DNA from 2 places in the Shewanella sp. SM69 genome. Region 1 is predicted to be linked to the other one. Evidence: predicted binding sites of a transcription regulator. Region 1 holds the regulator's gene; the other holds the start of a gene.

Evidence for each region. The regulator MetJ, encoded in region 1, represses methionine synthesis genes. The targets are predictions, from matches to a motif close to TAGACGTCTAGACGTCTA.
Region 2: the regulator MetJ is predicted to act here: its motif matches at 5,290-5,307, upstream of serA (phosphoglycerate dehydrogenase).

What each region holds. Positions count from the first base shown of each region.
Region 1 is NZ_JAKKRV010000008.1:167,943-174,926, forward strand. Features, by position in the region: gene L5M37_RS12890 (bifunctional aspartate kinase/homoserine dehydrogenase II) at 1-25, opposite strand, end outside; gene metB (cystathionine gamma-synthase) at 37-1,200, opposite strand; gene metJ (met regulon transcriptional regulator MetJ) at 1,413-1,727, shown strand; gene L5M37_RS12905 (sulfite exporter TauE/SafE family protein) at 1,862-2,605, shown strand; gene nrfD (NrfD/PsrC family molybdoenzyme membrane anchor subunit) at 2,711-3,658, opposite strand; gene L5M37_RS12915 (4Fe-4S dicluster domain-containing protein) at 3,661-4,227, opposite strand; gene phsA (thiosulfate reductase PhsA) at 4,240-6,522, opposite strand; gene L5M37_RS12925 (pentapeptide repeat-containing protein) at 6,946-6,984, opposite strand, start outside.
Region 2 is NZ_JAKKRV010000021.1:20,641-27,624, forward strand. Features, by position in the region: gene L5M37_RS20990 (PAS domain S-box protein) at 1-1,701, shown strand, start outside; gene L5M37_RS20995 (two-component system response regulator) at 1,750-2,766, shown strand; gene ygfZ (tRNA-modifying protein YgfZ) at 2,855-3,817, opposite strand; gene serA (phosphoglycerate dehydrogenase) at 3,972-5,201, opposite strand; gene L5M37_RS21010 (DUF2238 domain-containing protein) at 5,356-5,964, shown strand; gene L5M37_RS21015 (helix-turn-helix transcriptional regulator) at 6,359-6,984, shown strand, end outside.

The DNA.
Region 1 (6,984 bases):
ATTTATGTAAGTGACAACGTGCCATCTATTATTCCTCTACTGACAAGCCGCAACGGCGGCTAATCCTGCTTGAATATCTGCAACTAAATCGGCGGCATCTTCAATACCCACCGATAGACGCAATAGGGTGTCCTTAATACCAGCCTCGAAGCGCGCTTGCGGCTCCATGGCTCTGTGGGTCATAGTGGCGGGCACTGCCACTAAACTTTCGACGCCACCTAAACTTTCCGCCACACTAAATAAGCTGAGTGCACCTAAAAAGGCCACGACTTCGGCCTCACCGCCTTTGAGCTCAAAACTCAGCATAGCGCCAAAGCCCTGTTGTTGCTTGGCCGCAATGGCATGACCTGGGTGATCCGCAAGACCGGGATAATAGACTTTGCTCACCACAGGGCTTTGCGTTAATACCTCAATAATACGCTGGGCATTGGTTTGATGCTCGCGAATACGCACCGCTAAGGTACGTAGGCCGCGCAGGGTCAGATAACTGTCAAAGGCTGACCCCGTTAAGCCTAGAGTGTTCGACCACCAATGTAAGCTTTCGCCGATTTGCGCGTCTTTGGCGACCACAGCGCCGCCGACCACATCGCTATGACCATTGATATATTTAGTGGTGGAGTGGATAACGATATCCGCGCCTAACAATAGGGGTTGTTGCAATATCGGCGATAAAAAGGTGTTATCGACCACCACCAGCGCGCCGACCTCATGGCTCGCCTTAGCAATGGCTTCGATATCTACCACACGCAATAACGGGTTCGATGGGGTTTCGAGCCACACAATCTTAGGATTCTGCGCAATGGCGGCGGCTAACGCTTGGTTGTCGGTTTGGTCGACCACAATGAGCTTAAACTGGCCTTTCTTCGCCAAGTTGGTAAATAAACGGTAGGAACCACCATAGCAATCATGGGGCACAACTAATAGGTCATCGGGGCCGAGCAAAGTCGTCACTAAGGTGATGGCCGCCATGCCAGTGCACGTCACTATGCCAGTGGCGCCCTTTTCTAATTGGGCTAATGCTTCGCCTAAAATGCAGCGCGTTGGGTTGCCTGAACGACTGTAATCGAATTCGCGGGGATTTTTATGACCATCGAAGGCGTAATTAGTCGACAAATAAATCGGTGGCACAACTGCGCCATATTGAGTATCGCTTTCGATACCCTGACGCACTGCCAGTGTGGCTAATTGACGCTCTGCCATGGGGGGACTCCTAAATTCGGTAGACTGATAGAGATGTCTGGACGTCTAAATGTACCTAAGCCCAACGCCATCGTCAATAGGCGTGAAGACGTTTAGACGTCTGAACATAAAGAAATCTGTTTGCAATCACAAAGAAATAGTAGCAATAATTTGACTGTTCTTTGTAAGGGTTTAAAATCTGCCCCGAATTTAGCGTTATAACAGGTGAGTCAATGACTGAATGGAATGGGGAATACATCAGCCCCTATGCTGAACATGGCAAGAAGAATGAACAAGTAAAAAAAATTACTGTGTCTATTCCGCTCAAAGTGCTTAAGGTCCTCACGGACGAACGTACTCGTCGTCAGGTCAATAATTTGCGTCACGCCACCAACAGCGAGCTGTTGTGTGAGGCATTTTTGCACGCCTACACTGGCCAGCCATTGCCCAACGATGAAGATCTGTCAAAAGATAACCCAGACAGCATTCCCGCCGAAGCCAAGTTGTTGATGGATCAAATGGGAATAGAGTGGGAAGACATGGAATAGCGACTCGTCGCTTTCAAAGTCATATCACAGTGCTCATCAATAGGGATCGTTAACGATCCCTTTTTGTTTATACCCAAGCGACTTCAAACTTTAAATTTCACCATCTTGAGTTGGTTTGGGATATAGGAAATCCTATGTTTTCTATGATAGATCCACAGACACTCGCCTTAGCCTCGCTGGTCGTGTTTCTGGGCGCCTTAACCCAAAGTCTGATTGGGTTTGGGCTTGCGGTTGTCGCCAGTCCTTTGCTGTATATCGTCGATCCACAACTTGTACCTGCGCCTGTTATTGCTATGGGTTTCTCCATCGCCCTGCTGACCTTAGTGCGTGAACGAGGTCACTTAGAATTCAATGGCTTGCAATATGCGCTCCTAGGTCGCGTGCCCGGCGGTTTTATCGGCGCGAGTTTATTGCTGTTTGCGCCTCAACCTATACTCGGTTTATCCATCGCCGCCATTGTGACTGTCGCAGTGATCCTCAGCCTGTATAAATTCAGCCTGCCAGTGAATAAGAAAACCCTCTTCGGTGCGGGCGTGGTTTCAGGGATCTTCGGCAATATTGCCGCTATTGGTGGCCCGCCGATGGCGATTCTATTGTCAGGCAAAGACGCTTCGCAGTTTCGCGCCGCCCTGTCGGCCTTCTTCATTTTTAGCTCCACCATAGCTATGGTCATTCTGGCGATCACTGGCTTATTAGAATTGAAGCACCTGTGGCTGTCGTTGATGTTGCTACCTTCTGTGCTTTTAGGGTATTTAGTCGCGGGGCGATTGGTGGGCAGTGTCGATAAAGACAAGACTAAAATGGCGACATTAGTCCTGTGCAGTATCAGCGCCTTAGTGCTAACGGTGAAGTCGGTTATCGAGTTATTGCCCCAATAAGCGCTCTGCTTGTACTGGCAAACCTTCTCAAAACTCAAACAATAAAAAGCACTGACATTGCCAGTGCTTTTTCTTTATCTATCAATATGTAAAGCCAGCTTACACTCAGCTTAAATAGCTTTGCCCTGCGTACACAATAAAGTGTCTTAGAGCGAGTACGCCCGTTAAGCTCGCACAAGCCACCATGATCATCGCGCCCTTAGTGTGGCGAGTAGCGGCTGGTAACAACATGAACAGCAATGGAATACCAAAGCCGATACCGACAACGCCTATCCAGAACACGCTTGCCCATAGCCCAGAGGTTAACGATGCTAAGGCCGCAGCCGCCGCGCCGCCCTTGAAGTACAAGGCGCAGAACAACATGAACAGGAACAAGATTTCAATCGCCATCACAGGCAACTCTAAACCGTGCATCTTGACTAAAGTTTTATCGTGGCTGTCAGTTTTAAATAACAAGAGTGCCAGTACCGCGTTTGCCGCAGCGCCCGCCGATAAACCCGACACTAAAAACAGCGCAGGCAGTACCGCAGTGTTGAGCATAGGGTAAGCATTCATCGCCGAAATTAAGAAGCCAGTGTAAGCCCCTACGCCAATGGCGAGGACAAACAACAATACTTCAATCAGCTTTCGAAATGGCATAAGTAACTTAGCGATAGGCGCTAGGAAACCCAACCCCCATTTTGGTAAGTCATCCCGCAGCACAATAATGGCGTACGCAAAGGCTAAGGGAGAATACGCCAGCAGCGCCAGCACCCCAATGGCCATCACAGACTGGAAGTTATAGTGAATTAAGATCAACCAGAAGTGGAAGGGTTTGGTTAAATCAAACACTAAGCAGGCTAAACCTAAGCTAATCGCCACAGGTCCAATAATGGCGGCCGCCTTAAGAATGCTGCTTTCGGCTCCGGTGCTGAGTTCCTTATTCGCCCAGCGTAAACCAATGCCAATCAATAAACTGCCCGCGGATAACCCCGCCATAAACAGGTAAACGGCGATGACCCAGTGCCAAGTGACAGGATCATATTGCGCCATGTCGCCCCAAGTATTGTTCATAATCAAATCCCCCCTCTCTTGGTAGGAACGCGATATACCCTAGGTTTAGTGCCTAAATGGGTTTTATCTTGGTATGTGATTTTAGTGTTGAGCATGATAGCCACGTCACTCAGCGGATCATTAGCATCGCCAAACACTAAGGCATCGGTTGGACACACAGTCACACACGCTGGCTCTTCGCCCCGTGCTAAACGACTGTCTTTACAGAAGTTACACTTATCCGCCGCCTTGGTTTCTGGGTTCATAAAGCGCACTTTATAAGGGCACGCTGCCACACAGTACATACAGCCGACACACTTCTCGGTATGGATAGAGATAATGCCGTCTTCACCCACATAGGCCGCGCCTGTTGGGCACACTTTAACGCAGGGTGCATCTTCACATTGCTGGCAAGATACCCTGTGATATTTGAAATGCAGATTGGGCATCTCACCAAAGGGGCCTTCCACACGCACTTGCAGACGAGTAACGCCTTCGGGTACGCCATTTTCACTGCGACACGCCACGTTACAGGCTTGGCAGCCGATGCACTTGTTCTCGTCGTGCACCATTACATATCGTTTATTCATTTAAGCCTCCGATTAGCGCTTTGCCAGCGTGACGCCCGTGGTGTGCACTGTCATGCCACACACAGGAGCAGTAACGTGCGGCAGTAAGTTACCGCAGTGGATACCTTTGCCCGTTGCTCTGACCAACTCTTTGTTTTTAGAACCAAAGCCCATATAAGCAAATACAGTATCTTGGCGAATGCCCGGCGTGACTAAGGCATGGCCTTCTTCTGTGCCAACACTGCTGGTGAGGCGGATTGGGTCGCCATTGCTGATCCCTAATTTGCCCGCAGTGACGGGGTGAACCCACACAGCGTTATCCGACATCAGGTTAGCGAGCATAGGCACATTGTGGGTGGCGCCATTGGTGTGCACCGCCACTTTGCCTTGGATAAAGTACAGCTCATCTGCTTTTTTAAGATGTACTTCGCGGAACTTGATCACCCCACGGCCCGGTGCCATGGCTTCGACTTTCGCGGAGGTGAGTTCAATCTTGCCACTCGGGGTTTTAAAGGTGAGTGCGCTGGCGTAAGTGCCGTCTTCATCGGCAGGTCGCGCATTGGGGTATGCCTTAATAAACTCGGCAACCATCTTAGGCTCGCACAACATAATTGGCTTACCGAAGCTCACAAAACCTTCGTCTTTGATACGGCGCAGCAGGTCAGTGTCGCGGTTCACCTGCAGCATTTGCAGGGTTTCCATGTTTTCCCATGGATAGAACTCGCCAAGGCCCATAGCCACACCCACATCCTTAAAGATCTGCCAAGAAGGCTTAGTATCACCTAAGGTTTCAACGACCCGTTGGCGCACATAATAGGCCGGATTTTTACCTGACTTATCAGCAATTTCTTCATCACGTTCAAGATAAGTTGACTCAGGTAAAATCACGTCCGCATAGGCGGCGGTTTCGCTGATATACACATCACACACGGCGATAAAGTCGAGCTTTTTCATCGCTTCAACAACGCGTGCTCTGTCTGTCATGGTTTGCATTGGGTTAGTGCGTGACATCACCCAACCGTGTAACTGGTAAGGCACAGCGCTTAATGTGGCATCGAGAATGGTTTGGTAAACGCCGCCCGATGTCCACATCATGGCGTACTGTTCTTCCACCTGATCGATACGTTTCGCTGCGGGTTTTGGCATGTCTTTCACGCCAGGTTTTGCCAATACGGGCGCAACCGCTTCACCGGCAAGCTTGTTGTAATCACCGGGTTTCTGGCCGATATAAATCCCGCCCTTACGCTCAATATTACCAATCAAGACGTTGGCGGCGTAAAGGGCGCGGCGCATCTCAAACTCTTCGGTGGTAAAGGTGGCTCTGTGACCAAAATCGACCACAGCATGGGGCGCTTTAGCGGCATATTCGTGGGCGATGCGGCGAATGTCTTTGGCAGGTACATCGGAAATGGTTTCTGCCCATTCAGGGGTATAAGCTTTCACTTCGGCGGCAAAGGCTTCGAAGCCTTCCACATAGCGCGCGACAAATGCCTTGTCGTAAAGATTATCTTCAATCAATACATGGCATAACGCCAAGGCGACGGCAACGTCGGTTCCGGGGCGAATGGCGTACCATTCATCGGCTTTATCGGCCACGACGGAGAATCTTGGCTCGAACACCACCAGCTTGGCACCTTTGTCCATCTGCGCCGCCATCATGCCGCGGGTTTCGGACATATTGATGCCTTCGTACAGGTTATGGCCGAAGTTAATGATGTATTTAGAATTACTTAAATCTCGTTTGACCTTAGTACCAAAGATGGCCTTAGCCGCAATTTCATAACCACCAGGGCACGTCGACGCGTGGGTAAAGGTATTTGGACTACCAAAGGCGGTCGCGAGGTGAAACAAATGCTTTTCTTGTGAGCCCGATTTGGACGAGAATGCCACTGCCTCTGGGCCATGTTCTTTTTTGATTTTATTTAGGTTTTCGGCGATGAGTTGATAAGCCTCATCCCAACTGATCTCGGCCCATTTGCCTTCGCCACGTTCGCCAACCCGCTTTAACGGTTTAACGATACGCTGTGGATCGTACAGTAAGCTATGGCCAGCACCGCCTCGGGCACACACTTTTCCGCCAAAGGATTTAGCGGCCTTGTTGCCACTAATGAAGACGTTTTTGCCCTCAATCACCCGCGCCGAAATCGGGCAACGGGTTGAACACATTTCGCAAATACTGGCAATTTCCTTGCCCATGCCCTTTAGCTGCTTATTCTCTAATGCCGCTAAGCTGCCCGGCAGCAGACTGGCTAACGCACACGTGGCGCTGCTCGCTCCCGCTCCCTTTAAAAAGGTTCGCCTATTAAGCTCAATCATGGTTACCTCCATCACGCTCATCCCACCCGTCAGTCGCCATTTGTGGCGCCATCGAGCAGAGGTTTGCTCACTGATTTGATTACTTTTTTAGTTATAAAAGCATTAAAACAGCACCGCCATATCTTCTGATATACCAGCATCCGCTGAATACACTGCTCATCCACAAAGATTGTTATCCCGAAAGAGGTAGGCGGATATTGTGGTAAACCACATGGGGAAGCTCGGTGTGATCTATCGCAACTAAAACCTAAGACTGACGTTAAAATACGTGAATAAGATCAATAGGTCTTAAAATACGGGCAGAAAAAAGCCGCCAGCTTTGGATACTGGCGGCTTAGAAGAAAACTGATATTTCAGTCAATTGCGATAACCCTAGCAGGATAAGAACATCACGCTAGCGGGCCCAAACTGATTACAATCGCATTAATCCATTAGCTCTATATCGAGGCAGTTGAGCAGGCG
Region 2 (6,984 bases), on a different contig from region 1:
GCAAAATTATTTAAATCCTTTACCCAAGCGGATACTTCAACCACCCGTAAATACGGTGGTACAGGCTTAGGCTTGGCTATTTGCAAGCAACTCGTTGAACTCATGGGGGGCAATATTGGTGTCGAAAGTCAATTTGGTCATGGCAGCACCTTCTATTTCACTGTGAAGTTACAAATTTCCGAGGGCCAAAAATTAGTGCTTGAGCAAGAGCTTGAGGGCATGTCTGTGCTGGTGGTAGATGATAACGCGACCGCCAGAGACATAATGCGTACAACGCTCGAAAGTATGGGCTTTAGAGTCGATACGGTTCGTTCAGGTGAAGAAGCAATAAGCCGCTGTTTACTGCAGACCTATGAAGTGGCATTAATCGATTGGAAAATGCCCAATATGGACGGGTTAGAAACCGCCCGTCAGATCCAACTACAGGCTAAGTCTCAGCCTAAGATCTTGATGGTATCCGCCCATGCGAATCATGAATTTATCACTCAAATTGAGCAATTAGCACTGGCGGGGTACATAAGTAAACCCATCAGCGCCTCACGCATGCTCGATGGCATAATGAATGCGATTGGCCGTGAAGGCATATTGCCAGTCAGACGTCGCACTGAAGAGTTGGCGCCGCAGTTATTATTGCCGCTTCAAGGGAAGCGTATCTTATTAGTGGAAGATAACGAGATGAATCTCGAAGTCGCCAGCGAGTTTTTAGAGCAAGTGGGGATTATTTTATCCATAGCGACCAATGGCCAAATTGCCTTAGATAAGCTATCCCAACAGCATTTCGATCTAGTTTTAATGGACTGCCAAATGCCGGTAATGGATGGTTATCAAGCCACTAAAGCGATAAGGAAAAGGCCTGAGTTGGCAAATTTACCTGTCGTCGCTATGACTGCTAATGCGATGGCCGGTGATAGAGATATGTGTCTTCGGGCTGGGATGAATGACCATATTGCCAAGCCCATAGAAGTGAATGTGCTCTATCAAACCCTATTGAAATACCTCGGATCTTCTTCTGGAATTTCTGCTGCGATAAGGGCGGAAGCCTCAACTCGGTTAACTTCGTCCAGCGCACAGGGTGAAGTCAGCAATGGCGCTGATCAAACGGTATTGCTCAAGTGGCCAGAACACCCTGAGTTGGATATCGATAGAGGTTTGCAACTGGTACAGCATTCGACGCGTCTTTATCAACGAATCTTTGATCGTTTTGTGAGCAGTCAACGTAATGTGGTGGAGCAGGTTCGCAAAGCGATAGCGGCGAATCAAGTCGAAGATGCCGTGCGTATCGCCCACACCCTTAAAGGCTTAGCGGGTAATTTAAGTTCGGCAAAATTGGTGGAATTAGCGCGTTTGCTTGAGTTGCATTTAACAGAGAAAGCGCCCTATGAAGATGAGTTAGTTCAAATTCAACCGCTAGTGGCCTCTATCTGCGATGCGATTGAACAGGCTAAGCCTGTGATAGTGAATCAAGCCGAACCTCAAGCCGTTGATTTATTATCTGCTGAAGATTTAAGGGCGGCATTACAGGCCTTGCGGCAGAACTTAGATGATGCCGATGCCAGCGCAGTGGTAAAAATTGATGCGTTAAAGCCGCAGGTAAGTAGTGCAATGTGGCAAGCGTTAAGCCCTGCCTTGTCTATGATTAATCAGTATCAGTTTGATGAGGCAATCGACTTAATTGACGATGTGATTACACAGTTAGGATAGAAAGCGGTAGCGCGAATTTATAATGTGTGACATTGAGTGGAGTTGTTAATGGAAAAAGCAACAATATTAGTCGTCGATGACACACCTGAGAATATCGATATTTTGATTGGTATTCTAGGTGATGATTACAAAGTCAAAGTGGCGATCGATGGGCCAAGGGCATTAGCGTTAGTGACAAAGTCGCGGCCCGACTTAATTCTACTCGATGTCATGATGCCAGGTATGAATGGCTATGAAGTCTGCAAGCTGCTAAAGCAAGAGCCGCTGACCAGCCATATTCCGGTGATCTTCGTGACCGCCTTATCTGAAATTGCTGATGAAGCCCAAGGTTTTGCATTGGGCGCGGTGGATTATATTACTAAGCCTGTCAGTGCGCCTGTCGTTAAAGCGCGGGTTAAAACGCATCTTGCGCTCTATGATCAAAAACGTCTACTCGAACAACAAGTTAAAGTTCGTACTCACGAATTAGAAGAAACCCGCTTCGAGATTATCCGTCGTCTTGGCCGTGCTGCTGAATACAAGGACAACGAGACGGGTCTACATGTTGTGCGTATGAGCCATTACGCCCGCATATTAGCGGTAAAGCTCGGCTTACCGACGACCTTTTGTGACTTGATTTTTAATGCGGCGCCTATGCACGATATTGGTAAAATCGGTACGCCCGATGCTGTGCTGAAAAAGCCTGGGAAACTTGATGCGCAGGAATGGGAAATTATGCAGCAGCACGCCGCCATAGGTGCAGAAATTATTGGTGAACATAGCGATCCGTTATTGCAAATGGCCCGTCGTATCGCCTTAACTCACCATGAGAAGTGGGATGGTTCAGGTTACCCCAATGGCTTGGTAGGTGAAGAAATTCCCCTTGAAGGGCGTATCACCGCGATTGCAGATGTGTTCGATGCGCTGACTTCACAACGGCCTTACAAGCAGGCTTGGACGATTGAAGCAACTATGGAGTTATTTGAAAATCAAGCGGGAAAACATTTCGATCCTAAGCTGGTGGAGGAGTTCAAGCAAATCCTGCCAGAAGCAATTGCCATTCGAGATACTTATTTAGAAAATTGATGCTCGAAGTGCATTGACTAAGGTAAAGGCGCCATTGGCGCCTTTATTCTGCTTCAATATTTTATACTAATCATATTAAATCAAAGTATTATGCTTCATCTAATGAGTAGGGCAGGGCTTGGATCGTTAAATGTGATTGTTCATCGTCGGCAAAACGCAGCTGAGTATCATTAGCCGTGTCATTAGGAAGTACGGCGGTTAACAAGACTTGATTGCCACGCTGCACAAACTCAATGATTTGGCCACCACGGCGAAAACTGTCTTCCATCGCGATTTCGAGGCCTGATGCTAGGGTGATTTGAAGACTAGTGTGGCCGCGCAAAATATACAGGGCGCGTTTATTACCACCGCGATATTTCATTCGCGCTATGGTTTCTTGTCCCATGTAACAGCCCTTATTGAAGCTGATACCGTTAACCGCTTGTAGATTACACATCTGCGGTACGTACTGACTGGCATGGCTGGCGGCAAGGTTGGGGTAACCCGCTGCAATCTCTAACGCTTGCCATGCACTGGCGTCAAATACACTCAGTTCCGATTGCGCAACTAAAGCCGCTGCGGCATCTGGTGTTAATACTAAAATAAAACATTCAGCGTCTTTTAAAATCGCACCGTTTTCAATGAGTGTGAGCTCTTTCTGAATGTCACCAAAATGTTTGTTCACGAATTGGCTTGCCTGTTCACCGGCAACCCCGAGCAGAGTCCACTCAGCGGATGCATTGCTTAGGGTGGCTTTACTAAAAACGGCATATTTTTGTAACTGGGGTAAATCGACTTCGATGGCATCCTTTGGCATCAACATAAAGAGTGCATCTTGAATGGCAAAGGTTCTGAAACTGGCCAGCATTTTACCTTTAGGATCGCAATGGGCGCCCCAGCGCCATTGATCTGTGGCCAATGAGCTGATGTCTGTGGTCACTTGGCCATGGATAAAACTGCGGCCTTGTTCTCCAACGACTTTGATGAGGCCCAAATGAGATAAGTTGGCAAGCATAAGTGGAGGCAAGGTAGCGTCCAGATCCCAATGGGGCGTAGAAACTGAAATAGTCATAGCGAGATCCTGAAAATGAAGACGATGTGAGAGGCTAGATTGTAACGGAATTCCAGTTGGCTCAAAAGCATAAGGCGCACATATCTGTGAATGATCTGTGCGCCTTAATATGTGTGCTTTAGTCGATAGGCTTAAAGCGAGTGGAGTTTAAAGTTTAAAACAGCACGCGAGTACGCAATGTACCTTCAATGGCTTTGAGTTCAACTAAGGCTTCTTCCGCTTGAGTTGTGTCTACTTCCATCACGACATAACCAATTTCTGCGGTGGTCTGCAAATATTGGGCGGCGATGTTGATGCCTTTTTCCGAGAAGGCTTGGTTGATCTTGATCAACACACCCGGACGGTTTTGGTGAATATGCAGCAAGCGCGAGGTGCCTTTATGTGTTGGTAATGACACTTCAGGGAAGTTAACCGCAGAAACGGTTGAGCCGTTGTCTGAGTATTTAGCGAGCTTACCCGCGACTTCGATACCAATGTTTTCTTGGGCTTCGGCCGTGCTACCGCCGACGTGCGGTGTGAGGAGAACATTGTCTAAACCGCGTAGAGGACTGATAAATTCATCGTCATTCGATTGTGGCTCAACGGGGAATACATCGATTGCTGCACCTGCGAGGTGACGTTCTTTTAACGCAACGGTTAAAGCTTCAATATCGACTACAGTACCGCGTGATGCGTTGATAAAGATGCTGCCCTTTTTCATTGCTGCAAACTCGGCAGCGCCTATCATGTCTTTTGTTTGTGGAGTTTCAGGGACATGTAAGCTAACCACATCAGCTTGTGCTAATAGGAGTTCCAACGAATGGACTTGTTGTGCGTTACCTAGCGGCAGTTTGTCTTCGATATCGAAGAACACGACGCGCATACCTAAGGTTTCCGCCAGAATGCCAAGCTGAGTACCAATATGGCCGTAACCAATCACACCTAAGGTTTTACCACGCACTTCATAGCTGCCCGCTGCGGTTTTCATCCAGCCGCCACGGTGAGCGATAGCGTTGCGTTCAGGGATACCCCGCATCAACATAATGATCTCGCCAATCACGAGTTCTGCAACACTGCGAGTGTTTGAGAAGGGAGCGTTAAATACTGGGATACCAAGGGATTCGGCGGTGGCAAGGTCAACTTGGTTGGTTCCAATACAGAAACATCCTATCGCGATTAACTTCTCGGCACGTTTCAGCACCTCTGCAGTTAATTGGGTACGCGAACGAAGTCCCACAAAATGCGCATCTTTAATGGACTCAAGTAAGGCTTCATCGCTTAAGGAAGCTTTGTGGTATTCGATATTGGTGTATCCCGCACGTTCAAATACATCGACCGCAGATTGGTGGACGCCTTCCAACAGCAGGATCTTGATCTTATCCTTGTCCAGCGAATGTTTCGCCATGATATGGGTACCCTCTAATTAATAGAAATGTTTCTTATGATATGCTCACAACCTTCACCCACCAAAGTAGCACTTTTTTTGCTCAGTGTGGAGGGCTAGATGGCTAAAGTTAATATTCTAAATTTAGAACAATATCGCATAAGAGGAAGAAACATTGAATAACAAAATCGCATGGTGCGGTATTTACCTCTCAGTTTTGGTGTGGTCGGCGATAAAACCCGCAGATCCTTTCACATGGTGGCTCGAAGCCTTACCTGCATTGATTGCTGTACCGATTTTATTCTTTACTCGCAAACGTTTTCCACTAACACCTCTAGTGTATTTTCTCGTCTTAATACACTGCTGTGTGTTGTTTGTAGGTGCTCATTATACTTACGCTGAAGTGCCGTTATTCGACATGATTGCCGATTGGATGGGTTCAGAACGTAATAATTACGATAAAGTAGGTCATTTTGCGCAAGGTTTTATCCCAGCCATGCTTGCCCGTGAAATTATGTTGCGTAATCAAGCTGTCAAACCTGGGGCTTGGTGTGCGTTTCTTGCCACTTGTTTTGTGCTCGCTTTTTCGGCGTTTTATGAACTGATCGAATGGTGGGTTGCCGTGGCAACTGGCGAAGGGGCTGAAGCCTTTTTAGGGACTCAAGGCTATGTATGGGATACCCAATCTGACATGTTTCTTGCCCTCATTGGTGCAATTGTCGCGTTAGCTTTACTGTCTCGTTTTCAAGATAAACAAATCGCGAGACTCAAGCAGAGGATTTAGCGGCTAAAAGTGGGTGATGCTCTCTGTTCGAGTTGTAAGACTTTCTTCCCTGAAATATATGGTGTGAGTGTGATGACATTGAGTTGTCATACTTTAGTGTTGTTATTGTGTTTTCTTTGTGTTGCAACTTTGGGTTGATAACGTCATAGTTGGAAAGTATTAGGTGCTGGGCGTTGGCCAAGTAAAACGGTATTTTTGACTGTTATTCCATTTTATTGTGGTGAGTTAGTCGAACCTACTAGCATTAAACAGGGAATAGTACATTTGGGTGATGTTTTTCAATCGTTAACTAGTCAGAATTAACTAGGTTAATGGAATGTTGAAAAATCTAACTAAAAAGACGAGTCAAACATACCATTTTGCAATAGAGAATACTTTTCAGGGAGGAGAGTCATTGAGCACAATTAATGAATTGGTTTTTTTACACCAAATGGCCGCGCCATGTCATTTAGCGTTACTCGCTGAATCCATAGGTTTGAAAACGCGTATAGTAAAGCATGCGGCTGAACTGGATTTAGACAAGAGTCGCCGTAGTTTTTATCTGATCACCCAAAAAGGTTCAGCATTAGATAACAAAGGGATACCTCTGTTAGCTTCGCGATTAGTGTCACATTTTCCTGTGGCGCTGTATCAAGTTGAGCGAGACTCCTTAGACCAAGAATCTGCAATGTTACTCGGCATTCGAGGCATTTTATTTGCCGATCAACGTATGGATCTGATGTTAACGGGTTTACGTAAAATGGTGGCAGAGGAACTTTGGTACGATAGAACTTTGCTAAGCAAAATGTTTCGCCGTGTCGTACAAAAGTTAGAAGGTAATAATGAAATACCCTCTGATACTGTGGCTATGCTGCAGATGCTGACATCCCGTGAACGCACTATCATTCAATTCGTATCGAGTGGTGCGAGAAATAAAGAAATCGCTCATAGGTTATGTATCAGCGAACATACAGTGAAGGCGCATATTTCCTCTATTTTCCGCAAGACCCAGTCTCGTAATCGGGTTGAGCTTTTACGTTG